Regions from separate parts of the Paraburkholderia sp. GAS334 genome, predicted to be linked through region 4. Evidence: predicted binding sites of a transcription regulator. Region 4 holds the regulator's gene; each other region holds the start of a gene.
What was found. The regulator LexA, encoded in region 4, represses DNA repair genes until DNA is damaged. The targets are predictions, from matches to a motif close to ACTGTATNNNNATACAGT.
Positions count from the first base shown of each region.

Region 1: the regulator LexA is predicted to act here: its motif matches at 1,244-1,261, upstream of recA (recombinase RecA).
Region 2: the regulator LexA is predicted to act here: its motif matches at 1,810-1,827, upstream of P3T21_RS25780 (VRR-NUC domain-containing protein).
Region 3: the regulator LexA is predicted to act here: its motif matches at 1,462-1,479, upstream of imuA (translesion DNA synthesis-associated protein ImuA).

Region 1 covers NZ_JBNDMO010000002.1:227,959-231,155, reverse strand. Annotated here, with positions in the region: gene P3T21_RS04425 (sensor histidine kinase N-terminal domain-containing protein) at 1-330, opposite strand, end outside; gene P3T21_RS04420 (response regulator) at 339-1,109, opposite strand; gene recA (recombinase RecA) at 1,341-2,414, shown strand; gene recX (recombination regulator RecX) at 2,422-3,197, shown strand, end outside.
Region 2 covers NZ_JBNDMO010000016.1:136,392-139,588, forward strand. Annotated here, with positions in the region: gene P3T21_RS25765 (amino acid ABC transporter ATP-binding protein) at 1-323, shown strand, start outside; gene P3T21_RS25770 (class I SAM-dependent methyltransferase) at 418-1,293, opposite strand; gene P3T21_RS25775 (hypothetical protein) at 1,418-1,732, shown strand; gene P3T21_RS25780 (VRR-NUC domain-containing protein) at 1,838-3,197, shown strand, end outside.
Region 3 covers NZ_JBNDMO010000001.1:117,615-120,811, reverse strand. Annotated here, with positions in the region: gene P3T21_RS00460 (response regulator) at 52-465, shown strand; gene P3T21_RS00455 (hypothetical protein) at 518-736, opposite strand; gene P3T21_RS00450 (hypothetical protein) at 1,092-1,373, opposite strand; gene imuA (translesion DNA synthesis-associated protein ImuA) at 1,494-2,201, shown strand; gene P3T21_RS00440 (Y-family DNA polymerase) at 2,131-3,197, shown strand, end outside.
Region 4 covers NZ_JBNDMO010000006.1:236,315-239,511, forward strand. Annotated here, with positions in the region: gene P3T21_RS13925 (sulfate ABC transporter substrate-binding protein) at 1-783, opposite strand, end outside; gene lexA (transcriptional repressor LexA) at 1,076-1,726, shown strand; gene P3T21_RS13935 (hypothetical protein) at 1,746-2,087, shown strand; gene P3T21_RS13940 (DUF2939 domain-containing protein) at 2,197-2,868, shown strand; gene P3T21_RS13945 (universal stress protein) at 2,906-3,197, opposite strand, start outside.

The DNA of each region.
Region 1 (3,197 bases), on a different contig from region 4:
GGCGACGCCGTTCACCGGATGAATCTGCCGCGCGAGCACGTAGGCGTCGGTTTCGAGCGCGCGGTCGAACGGACCGTTCGCGATCGATTTGGCGACGAGGTACGTCACCGCGAGACTCATCGGCCACAGCAGCAGAAGCGGCGCGAGCATCCAGTCGAGGATTTCGCCGAACAGCGAGCGCGGACGCGCCTCCGCGGCGGCTTCGCTTTCGTCGGGCGGCGCGAACGGGTTGGCGTAACGGGCGTCGCGGGCTTCGTCGTCGAGGCTCGCGATGGGCGGCGCGGCCTGCTCTACGCGAGGCGCGGCAGTGTGCTCGGCGCGAGCGGGCATGCGCGGTCCTACTTGAAGTGGTGGCTCGCAGGCATCGCGCCGGGAGCGGGCGCAGCGGGTGCGGTGGTTGAAGCAGTCGTGGCGGTAGTGGTCGCTCCGGCTGCCGGTGCTGGCGCGGCCTTTTCGAGGCAGTAACCGAGGCCACGCACGGTGATGATGCGCACGCCGCTCGGCTCGATCTTCTTGCGCAGCCGGTGCACGTAGACTTCGATCGCGTTATTGCTGACTTCCTCGCCCCATTCGCACAGGTGATCGACGAGCTGCTCCTTCGACACCAGCCGTCCGATCCGCTGCAGCAATACTTCCAGCAGACCCAGTTCCCGCGCCGACAGATCGATCACCTGGTCGTTGACGTACGCGATACGCCCGACCTGATCGAACGACAGCGAACCGTGCTTCACGACGGTCGGACCGCCGCCGGCGCCACGACGGGTGAGCGCCCGTACGCGCGCCTCGAGTTCGTTGAGCGCGAAGGGTTTGGCCATGTAGTCGTCCGCGCCGAGGTCGAGACCCTTCACGCGTTCGTCGACGCTGTCCGCAGCGGTCAGGATCAGCACCGGCAGGTTCGAATTACGTGCCCGCAAACGCCGCAGCACCTCGAGACCGGACATGCGCGGCAGGCCGAGATCGAGGATCAGGAGGTCGAAAGTCTGCATCGAAAGCGCGGTATCGGCTTCGACGCCGTTCTTCACGTGATCGACGGCATAGGCCGATTGGCGGAGTGATCGGACAAGGCCGTCCGCGAGTATGCTGTCGTCTTCGGCAATGAGAATTCGCATGAGGCGTTGAGGCTCTGGCATTGCCCGCGTCGTGGTGTCGCCCGGCGCGCGGCGGTCTCCGAAACAATCGTGGTGGCTTTGCACTGCCCGTGGCGCATGCGTTGAAATGAATGCGAAACGAGCTTGCCAAAACCACTGTTTTTTTATACAGTGTCTGCGTTTAGAGCGCCGTCCGCAAAAACGGACCGCAACCCTGCGTCAGACGCCGTTCATCATAGCAAAGGACGATTCATGGAAGAAAGCAAGAAAGGCCCGGCTGGACTGACTGCTGAAAAGAGCAAGGCGCTGGCTGCCGCGCTCGCGCAGATCGAAAAGCAGTTCGGCAAGGGGTCGGTCATGCGGCTCGGCGCGGGCGAGGCAGTCGAAGACATCCAGGTGGTCTCCACCGGATCGCTCGGCCTCGACATCGCATTGGGCGTCGGTGGTCTGCCGCGTGGTCGCGTCGTCGAAATCTACGGTCCGGAATCGTCGGGTAAAACCACGCTGACGCTGCAGGTCGTCGCTGAAATGCAGAAGCTCGGCGGCACGGCAGCGTTTATCGACGCAGAACACGCGCTCGATATTCAATACGCGGGCAAGCTGGGCGTGAACGTGTCCGATCTGCTGGTTTCGCAACCGGATACCGGCGAACAGGCGCTCGAAATTGCCGATGCGCTGGTGCGCTCGGGCTCGATCGACATGATCGTGATCGACTCGGTCGCGGCACTCGTGCCGAAGGCTGAAATCGAAGGCGAAATGGGCGACTCGCTGCCGGGTCTGCAGGCACGTCTGATGTCGCAGGCGCTGCGCAAGCTCACCGGCACGATCAAGCGTACGAACTGTCTCGTGATCTTCATCAACCAGATCCGGATGAAGATCGGCGTGATGTTCGGCAACCCGGAAACCACCACGGGCGGTAACGCACTCAAGTTCTACGCGTCGGTGCGTCTGGACATTCGCCGTATCGGTTCGATCAAGAAGAACGACGAAGTGATCGGCAACGAAACGCGCGTGAAGGTCGTCAAGAACAAGGTAGCGCCTCCGTTCCGCGAAGCGATCTTCGACATTCTGTACGGCGAAGGTATTTCGCGTCAGGGTGAAGTCATCGACCTTGGCGTGCAGGCGAAGATCGTCGACAAGGCAGGCGCGTGGTACAGCTACAACGGCGAGCGCATTGGTCAGGGCAAGGACAACGCGCGCGAATTCCTGCGTGAGAATCCGGACATCGCGCGCGAAATCGAAAACCGCATCCGCGAATCGCTTGGCGTGAACGCGATGGCAGACGTAGCCGTGGTCAGCGCCGAAATCGCGGGCGAAGAAGAGTAATCGTCGAGTGATACGTAAGGGCCGGCCTGCATCACCGCCTGAGCCACAACCTGAATCACGGTCTGTGGGACGTGCAGGACATGATGCGGACGGCCCGCATGAAGGTGACTCGTTTGATCCGTTCGAGTCGTTTGATGCGCATGATCGGGCTGCGGGGCGTCGTTCGTCGACTGCGTCTGCATCGGCGTCGGCGTCTGCATCGGCGTCCACATCGGCGTCTTCTCGCGGCGCCGGCGTCACAAGTGCTGCAAATACTGCAAGTGCCACAGGCGATCAAGAACCCGAAGCACCCGCAGAGCCCACCTACACCCGCTCGCGTCGCGCGCCCGGCGATCCGCCGCCCGCAGGTAAAGACCGCGACGCCAACTCAAAACGTCCCGCACGCTCGCTGAAAGGCCGTGCACTTGGCTATCTGTCGCGTCGCGAATACAGCCGTGCCGAACTCGCGCGCAAGCTGACACCTTTCGCCGAAGAATCCGACAGCCTCGAGCAGCTGCTCGATGTGCTGGAAACCGAAGGCTGGCTCTCCGACTCGCGTTTCGCCGAAAGCCTGATTCACCGGCGCGCATCGCGCATGGGCGCAAGCCGCATCGTGAATGAACTGAAGCAGCACGCCGTCGGCCAGACGCTGATCGAAGAAGCCAGTGCCCAGTTACGCGAAACCGAACTTGTCCGCGCCCAGGCCGTGTGGCGCAAGAAATTCGGGCAGGTTCCAGAAACGCCAGCTGAACGCGCAAGGCAGGCGCGTTTTCTGGCCGCGCGCGGCTTTTCGGGTGCGACGAT
Region 2 (3,197 bases), on a different contig from region 4:
AGCGTGTCGCGATTGCGCGGGCGCTGGCGCCGTCGCCGGATGTGCTGTTGTGCGATGAGCCGACATCGGCGCTCGATCCGGGCCTGGCTGCCGAAGTGGTCGATGTGCTGCGGCAGCTCGCGAAGGAAGGCATGACGATGCTGATGGCGACGCACGATCTGCGGCTTGCCGCGTCGATTGCGCGCGATGTCGTGTTCCTGACCGACGGCGCGGTGATCGAATCGGGCCCGGCGCGCGATATCTTCACGCGCCCGAGGCAGCGGGAAACCGCCAGCTTCGTGTCGACGTTGACGCAGACACTGCCGGACAGCTGGGACGACTGATCATTTTCGTCGCGCGATTTTTCGCGCTTCACCACCTTTCCCCAGCGGCTTGCCGCACGGCTAGCCCCAGCGGGTTCCGGAGGAGAACCGGCGCTTACTGCGCCGGCTTCACAAACTTCAATGTCATCCGGTCCGATTCGCCGATCGCCGCAAAGCGTGCGCGATCGGTGTCGCCGCCCTCGTACGTCGGCGGTAGCGACCAGACGCCGTTCGGGTAGTCCTTCGTGTCGCGCGGGTTGCTGTTGACCTCGCTGCGTGCGGCCAGCACGAACCCGGCCGCCTGAGCGTGCTGGATCACATAGGCTTCGGTGACATAGCCCGTTGTGATCATGGTCTGCACCGACGTGTCCGGCCGCGCGCGATGCTCCTCGACACCCAGCACACCGCCCGGCTTCAGCGCCGCGTAGAAGGCGCGCAGGTTCGCGTCGATCTCGCCGTCTTCGATCCAGTTGTGAATATTGCGGAACGTGAGCACGCGGTCGACGTTGCCGCTGGCCGGAAAGCCGTTGAACTGACCGCCGCGCAACGTGCCGTCCACGACCTTGCCGTAGACCGCTGGCGTCGCCGCGAGCTTCTTCTCGAATGCGGCGCGGTTGGCTTTCTCTTCCTCCGCGGCGGCGGGCGACGGGCTCTCGTATTGCGCCTCGTAGAGCGTCCCGCTGTCATGCAGATACGGCGCGAGGATGTCGGTGTACCAGCCGCCGCCCGGCGCGATTTCGAGCACCGTCTGCGACGTTTCAACGTCGAAGAACTGGAGCGTTTCCTTCGGATGACGGTAGACGTCGCGTGCTTTTGCCTTGTCGGTTCGCTGCGGGCCCGCGAGCGCGGTGTCGAGCGCGGCAGATGCGGTGCCTGAGGTCGGGCCGGGTGACGTGCATGCGGCGAGCATAAGCACGGCGCAGAACGTTGCGGCGGTGCGCCGGAATGCGCGGGCCGGGGACGGGAGCGGGAGTCGGGAATGGCGTGTCATGCTGTTCATTATCCACCCGCATGTGACCGGATTAAAACGTGTAGAGGGAAAACAGGTAGTCCTCGCACGTGTTTTCCATCACCTACACTGGATGAGTCGATACACGACCTCGAAGGAGTCGAGCATGTCGCGACCACCCCGTTTGTTGTCTTTGGTCTTCTTCACTGCGTTGTGCGCGGCGACAGGATCGGCCTTCGCTCAGGGGCTTTCCGCGCAGGACGACATGAGCCTGCCCGCCAACAGTCCAAAGTTGATGCCGCACGCGCCGCTCGGCAGCGAGTATCCATCGCACGGCAACCAGCAGGCTGGTGAGATGAATCTGAATCCGACCGATCCGCGTGCTCAACTCGTCAATGGTCTGCCGAACAATACACAGTCGGGCGGGTACGGTTCGCCGCTGGCAGGCGTGCGGACTTACGTGCAGCCGACGGGGCAGTGAAACGTCTCGAGCGCTTCGCCTGCGATGGCGGGCGTGGCGCGTGTGCGCCGGACTCCCGTCGCGGTCCTGATATGATGGCTGTATAAACATACAGCTTTTGTGCGCATGCCCGTGCCGACGGCTTCTCCCGATCCTCACTACTATCTGCGGAACTTTCAGCGCGCGCTCGCGTGGCTCAAGGAACGTTACGATGACCTGCTCGATACCGCCGGGCGGGATTTCCTGCGGTCGTTCGACGAACTGCCCGAAGCATCCCAGGCGCTGCTCGTGCGCATGCTAATGCGCAAGGGGCCGTTATTCCGTTCGAGCCGGCTCACGTATGACGAGATCGGCTGCCCGCTCGATGCCGCGCAGCCGCTCGTCGCGCGAGGCTGGGTCGATCCCGATCCGCTTCTGACGCTCGACGAACTCTCTGGTCTCGTCACGCGTCCGGAACTCGCCCGCCTGTTTCCCGATCTTCCGGTGAAATCCGCGACCCGCAAGGCCGATCTGCTCGCTACGCTGCGCGAGCGATACGGCGAGGCGCGCCGGTATTCCATGTGGGATCCGCAATCCGAAGAGCGCGTGTTGTGCGTCACCATCGCGCCGTTGTGCGATCGTCTGCGGCTGATGTTCTTCGGCAACCTGCACCAGGACTGGTCGGAATTCGTGCTCGCCGACCTTGGCGTGTTTCAGTACGAGCGCGTCGCGTTCGAGCCGTCGTCGCGCGCGTTCCAGCAGCGGGCCGACGTCGAGGTGTTTCTCGCGCTGCATGCGTGCCGCGATAGCATTGATACGCTCCCCGATGTCCTGAACGAAGGCGACGCGCTCGATAACCTGCTGTCGGCCGTCGAGGCGTGCCGCAGTGACAACACATGGCTCGAAACGCGTCGCGCGAAGCTGCTGTTTCGTATCGGCCAGCATGCAGAGCGCCGGCACGACTGGGCAGTCGCGCTCTGTGTGTACGAGCGTTGCGACTGGCCTGGCGCACGTCATCGACGTATGCGCGCGCTGGAGCGCAGCGGCCAGTGCGATCAGGCGCTCGCGCTGGCGTTGCAGGCGGCGACCCAGCCCGAAAGCGAGGAGGAAAGCCAGCGCGTCGCCCGGATGTTGCCGCGGCTGCGGCGGCAGTTGGGGCAGGCGGTCGCGCGCAATGCGAGAGCGCGGCCGGTTGCCCGCAGCGAACTGGTGCTGGCGCGACCTTCCGAACCGCGACCGGTTGAGTACGTCGTGCGCGACCATCTTGGCTGCGCGGACGCGCCTGTCCATTATGTCGAGAACGGGCTGATCAATTCGCTGTTCGGGCTGCTGTGCTGGGACGCGATTTTCGCTGCGATTCCGGGCGCGTTCTTTCACCCGTTCCAGCGCGGTCCGGCGGATCTCCACGCGGCCGATTTCCAGTCGCGTCGCGCCGCGCTGTTCGATGCGTGTTTCGCGCAACTCGACAACGCAGCGTATCGGAGCACGATCCTGCTTCACTTCGAGA
Region 3 (3,197 bases), on a different contig from region 4:
GATTGCTCGCCTGACCGATGTATTGACACGTCGAGAAAGTGTGGCGGGCGGATGCGTGACGAATGGCATGCCGACGCTTCCCACAACCTCTTGCAACAAGCAAAGATGAAAACCATTCTTGTCGTGGATGACGAATTCGGCGTCGTGAAGGCGTGGAAACGCATCCTTCAATTAGAAGGCTACCGAGTTGTGACCGCTAGCGATGGCCGTGAGGGGCTTGTCGCCGCTAACGAGCATAAGCCCGACCTCATCATCACAGAGTGGTTGATGCCAATAATGGATGGCGTTGAGTTTTGCCGCCGCCTGAAGCTGGAACAAGAGTTTGCGCGAATTCCTGTCATTCTCACCAGCGCTGACCCTCTGGACCCCGGCGATATAGCAGTATGGGATGAGTTTTGGCTTAAGCCCGTGTCCATCGAGATGCTGATAGTGTCGGCACAACGCCTTTTGAATGCGTGTTCATGAGGTATCTAATGTCTTCTCGAATGGCGAGGTCTCGAGGCGCGGGTTGTACCGGCTAACCGTGGCTGTCTACCCACGCTCGCGCCCAAGCGAGCCCGGCCTGCTGTGCTTCTTCGTCGGTATCGAAATAGCCAAGCACGCCAGACGCTTCAACCAGTTTGTTGTTTTGCGTGATAGTCCCGCTTGCTGCGTAGCGCTCCGGCTGCAGGATATCTTCTTGCTGCAAGATGGCGTGGCCCCAAAAGTTATAACCGTTGTAGCTCTCCGACTGCATCAGCGGGAGACCTCAGCGGCCGCGTCGCGGGAATCAACGCGAAGTATGTTGCCCTCAGGCGTTATCTGGCGGGGAATGTCAGACAGGTCCGGCTCCGGCGTTTTCGCCGTTACGCCCGTCGACGCGGTGTGTCGCTTCATCGTGAGCGTCGGCGCAGGAGTAGTCATCGGCGCCCGAGGAGTTCGTGCTTTCACGAGACGCGGCATGTTGCGCGTGTGCTTTATCTGCTTGTGACTTGTCGTGCGATGCAGCGGAATGCCCCGCGCCTCCGGGGGATTCCAGATTTCTTTATATACACCAGTTGCAAACGCAGACGACGTGAATCCGAGCAGCAACAAGGCACAACCCAAAATTTTCACCGTTCCTTCTCCTTTTTCCCTCGCTTGAGCCAATCACGGCAGCAGACTCCCTGACCGACACATTCGCCCTCACAACCGTCGCAATAGTGTCGGTCGTGAATCGAATCATCGACCTGCCAAGCGCTGTCGCCCGAAGGCGTCGCTGTCCCGACGGCGTGGCCATTTTCGCACGCGTAGAAGAACGGCTCTCCGGCTTTCCCGCGCCTGACCGCTTCGTCAATCACCTCGTCGCCGAACGCCGAGCGCAATTTTGCGACGAAGGCCACTGTCTCGGGCATCGGATGGCCGACCTTGCGAACGCGTGCATCCATAGTTCAGCCTCCGATTAAAAGTGACAGTTCACTGTCGCAAAATTGCGTGTACGATACTGTATGGATATACAGGTTTTTCGATGCCGCATGTCTACCGCTAGCGTTACTGCCGAAGAGATACACCCGTCCTTGTGGCGGGCGTCGCAGCTTGCGCGTGGCCGTGGGCGGGTTGTTGATACCGGCTACCCAGCGCTTTCAGCCGAGCTGCCGGGTGGTGGTTGGCCGGTCGGGGCGCTGATAGACCTTTTGGTGCAACAAGCCGGCGTGGGCGAGCTTAGGCTTCTGCGCCCAGCGTTGAGTGCGGCAGGCAACCGGCCGATTGCCCTCGTGCAGCCGCCGCATACGCCGGACGGTCTTGGGCTGAGCTACATCGGCCTCTCCATTGACCGGGTTCTGCGCGTGAACGCGAAGAAAACGGCTGACGCACTCTGGTCGGCGGAGCAGATTCTCCGAGCGGGTAGCTGCAGTGCGCTTATTTTTTGGACGCAGTACGCACAGGCGTCATCGCTTCGACGTCTGCACCTCGCAGCGCAGTCATCTGAAACGCTTTTTGTAATGGTCAGGCCTCTGGCGGCTGCGCAGGACTCGTCTCCGGCGCTCCTCCGACTTGCATTGAGACCATCAACCGACGGCTTGAACGTCGACATCGTGAAACGACGAGGGCCTTCTCGCGCAGAGCCTCTGTCGATTCCTCTTCAACCAACACCCGTACTGCTTTCCCGTCATGCGCGTCTTTCTCGCCGTTCACTTGCCGAAGTTGCCGCTCGAGGTGTTCCGACCGAAGTGGTCTCCTGAGCCGGCTCACGGCAGTGCTGTGCTTGAGAAAGACAAGGTTGTCATCGCCGACGGCGCGGCTCGCGCGGCCGGCGTGCGTCTTGGTATGAAACGCGGTGGGGTGCTCACCCTGTCTCCCGAGACGGAGATACACGAGCGTGACGCGGGTCGCGAAGCAGCTGCGCAACGTGAGGTAGGCGTGGCCTTGATGCGATTCTCGCCGGAAGTTGCGTTGCTTGATGAAGCGACAGTCGTTGTGGAGGTCGGCGCGAGCCTGCGTCTGTTCGGCGGCCTGCTTGCGCTCTGCCGCGAAGCAAAGGCGGTACTGGCGACGCTGGGATTTACGGCGCGTGTCAGCGCGGCTCCTACCGGCCAGGGTGCATGGCTACTAGCAAAATTTGGGAACCGGCGAGTGTTGAAATTGGCATCGCTCGAGCAACGGCTGTCAATGTTGCCAATGATGGCTGTACCGGAGGTCCGCCAGTTCGGAGAGTGGTTCTCTGGGCTTGGTTGCGAGACCATCGCAGACATCCGCCGCCTTCCACGCTCTGGCCTACAGCGGCGTTGCGGCGAACACTTGCTGGATTCGCTCGACCGCGCGTTCGGCACCGCGCCAGAACTGTTCGACTGGCTCGAGCTGCCGCCAACATTCTCTGCACGCATTGAGATGCCGGACCGTCTCGAGCATGCTGACGGCGCCGTCTTTGGCGCGCATCGACTGATTGTTCAACTGTGCGGGTGGCTTTGCGCGAAGCAGCTCGCGGTCACGGCGATAAAGCTACTGCTCGAACACGAACGTGGGCGCGACGCTATCGAGCCGACAACCATCGACATTGCGCTGGGCGAGCCGACCTGGAAGGAGGAGCATCTCGTCAGACTGCTCAAGGAGCGGTTGCACCGGATTGAGCTGGCTGCACCGGTTATTGCGCTGCGACTCGATGCGTCGAAAGTGGAATCTGCAGTGCCAGCTTCCGACACGCTATTCCCGGAACCGGGAGGTTCGAAGGAGGACCATGC
Region 4 (3,197 bases):
GTCGACCACCGCGACAGGCGGCTCAGCCAGGATGCTCACCGACGGCACGACGATCTCAAACTTGTCCGGGCCGAATTCCTTCACCGACAGAAACGCCTCGTTTTCCCACGCGATCAGCACGTCGCCGATATCGCGTTGCACGAAACTTGTCGTCGCACCGCGGGCCCCGGAGTCCAGCACACCCGCGTTCCTGTAAAGCTTGCCGACGAATTCCTTCGCCTTCTGGTCGTTGCCGCCCGGCTGATGCTCGGCATATGCCCACGCTGCGAGATAGTTCCAGCGCGCGCCGCCCGAGGTCTTGGGGTTCGGCGTCACGATCGACACGCCCGGCTTCACGAGATCGTCCCAGTCCTTGATGTGCTTCGGGTTGCCCTTGCGCACCAGGAACACGATGGTCGACGTGTACGGCGACGCGTTGTCCGGCAGACGCGTCTGCCAGCCCTTGTCGATGAGGCCCTTGTTCGCAATCGCGTCGATGTCGTATGCGAGCGCCAGCGTCACCACGTCAGCCTGCAGACCGTCGAGCACCGAGCGCGCCTGTGCACCCGAGCCGCCGTGCGACTGCTTGAACGTGACCGACTCGCCGTTTTTCGCCTTCCATTCCTTGCCGAACGCCTGATTGACGTCCTGATACAGCTCGCGCGTCGGGTCGTACGACACGTTCAGCAGCGTCGTATCCGCTGCCAGCGCCTGACCGGCGAAACCCGCTGCTGCAGCGACGCCCAGCGCGAGCGCCGTGACGATTTTTCGTGTTTTGCCTGCCAGCCCCGTATTTCTGCTCATCCGATTTTCTCCGGTTTGTTCTTTCGTTATCGCGGCACGTGTGCGTTGCTTTGCATCGACTGGAGGCCAGTCTATCGAACGGCTTTCATCATTAAAAATAATTGTTCTTCATTTTTTAATACTCAAAAGTGGTAACGACGGCCTGGCGTGGCGTTGCGACGCGAATCCGGCTGCGACAACGCCGAAAACCGGCGTTCTGGCGGCAGCGATCCGGACGAACTTAAAGTAAAGCTTGAAATGCGCCGATTACTGTATAAAAATACAGTCACCTGTTCATCCATACAGTGGCGCCATGACCAAACTCACCGCACGACAGCAGCAGGTTTTCGATCTGATCCGCCGGGCCATCGAACGCACCGGCTTCCCGCCCACCCGCGCGGAGATTGCCGCCGAGCTCGGTTTCAGCTCGGCGAACTCGGCGGAAGAACATCTGCGCGCGCTGGCGCGCAAAGGCGTGATCGAGCTTGCGGCGGGCGCGTCGCGCGGTATCCGGCTGCTGTCCGGTTCGGACGACAGCCCTTACCAGTTCACGTTGCCGCACTCGAGCATCATGCAGCTGTCATTGCCGCTGATCGGCCGGGTGGCGGCAGGTAGCCCGATCCTTGCGCAGGAGCACATCTCGCAGCACTACGCGTGCGACCCGGCGCTCTTCTCCAGCAGGCCGGACTACCTGCTGAAGGTGCGCGGGCTGTCGATGCGCGATGCGGGCATCTTCGACGGCGACCTGCTCGCCGTGCAGAAGAAGAGCGAAGCGAAAGACGGTCAGATCATCGTTGCGCGTATTGGCGACGACGTCACGGTCAAGCGCCTGAAGCGCCGGCCGGACGGTATCGAGCTGATCGCCGAGAACCCCGATTATGAAAACATCTTTGTTCAGGCCGGCAGCGGGGAATTTGCGCTCGAAGGCATCGCGGTTGGGCTGATTCGCCCGACCGAATTCTGAACTTCGCCTGGAGAGTCTCATGGAACGCCTTGCCCGCCTGCTCCCTTTCCGTCAGTTCGGACGTCTGCGTCATCTGCGCAAGCTGGTGCCGTGCGCACCGCTCGACGCTGCCGGTGCGCCGTCGCTGTTCGACCGCGAGGTGATGACGGAAGCGTCGACCTTGCCGTCCGCGATGCCGGCTTTTGCGCGTGTTTCGCTGAACTCAGGGTTGAATGCGGAGCCGGGCCGTCGCGCGCCGGTGCGCGTGTATCACGGGCCGTCGCGGCTCATCATGGTGGGAACTGTCGACGCAGTCTGCCGCATGATCGACCGCTGTATCGCGGAAGAAAGCGCGGCCATGCAAGGCGCGCTGTTCGAATAGCTGAAGGCGTGCGAAAACGGATTCTTGCGGTAGCATCAGGAGCCGCAAGGGATCGTTTTCACTTCGTTGCGGTCCACGTTAATTGACGTTTAACGGCGAGTCGCAACCTATGAGCGTTTCGGTACCCACAAGAAATCGTCGTTCCCTGCGCGCGTTTGCCATCGCGATTGTTGTAATCGTGGTCGTGGCTGCGCTGGGGTATGGATATGCGTCGCCCTACATCGCGCTCGACAGCCTTAAGCGGGCTGCGGACGCCCGCGACGCCGAGACGGTCAATGAATACGTCGACTTTCCCGCGTTGCGCGAAAGTCTGAAGCAGCAGGTCACCGGGCTGCTCGCAAGGCGGCTCGATGCGCAGCACAACGGAAACCCGCTGGCCGCGATCGGCGCGATGATCGGCGTTGCTTTGATTGGTCCACTGGTGGATGCGTATGCGACGCCGGACGGCGTCGCAGCGTTGCTGAACGGCATGCCGCCGCGCGGCGACCCCGGCGAGCGGCCACCAGTAGCGGCAGGTCCGGTATCGGATGGAGCACCGAACGGGCGGTCCACCGGGGCGCCGGGCGCAGCAGCGCCACAGGCACCTGCGCCGCCCGCGGCTTCAACGTCGTCGGTCCAGCAGACACCGCCACAACCTCCACAGACCACGGCGGAATATCACGGGATCAACGAGTTCGTCGTAACGTATCGGCACGGTGTCGGCGATACGCACTATTCCGCGATCCTGCGACGCGATGGACTCTTTTCGTGGAAGCTGTCAGCTGTCGATCTCAACGGCTGAACGCGAACACGCGCGTCGTCCAGAATCGCATTCGATGTCAGGCCGCGGCCGCCGTCTGATGCTGCTCTTCCACCGATGAACATGCCACCAGGATGCTGCACGACACTCTATCGAGCAACGGCGTGTTGCCGGCGCCCATCCACCATCGCGAGAGACCGGTCCGGCACCGATGGCCGACCACGACCAGATCGACCTGCAACTGATTGGCCAGATTGGCAATTTCATCGATCGGATGGCCGAATGCGAAATGACCGTGCGCCTGAACCCCGCGCTCGGTCAGCCAGTTCACGCCTTCCTGAAGGATGTCGCGAGCCGTGTCTTCGAAACGG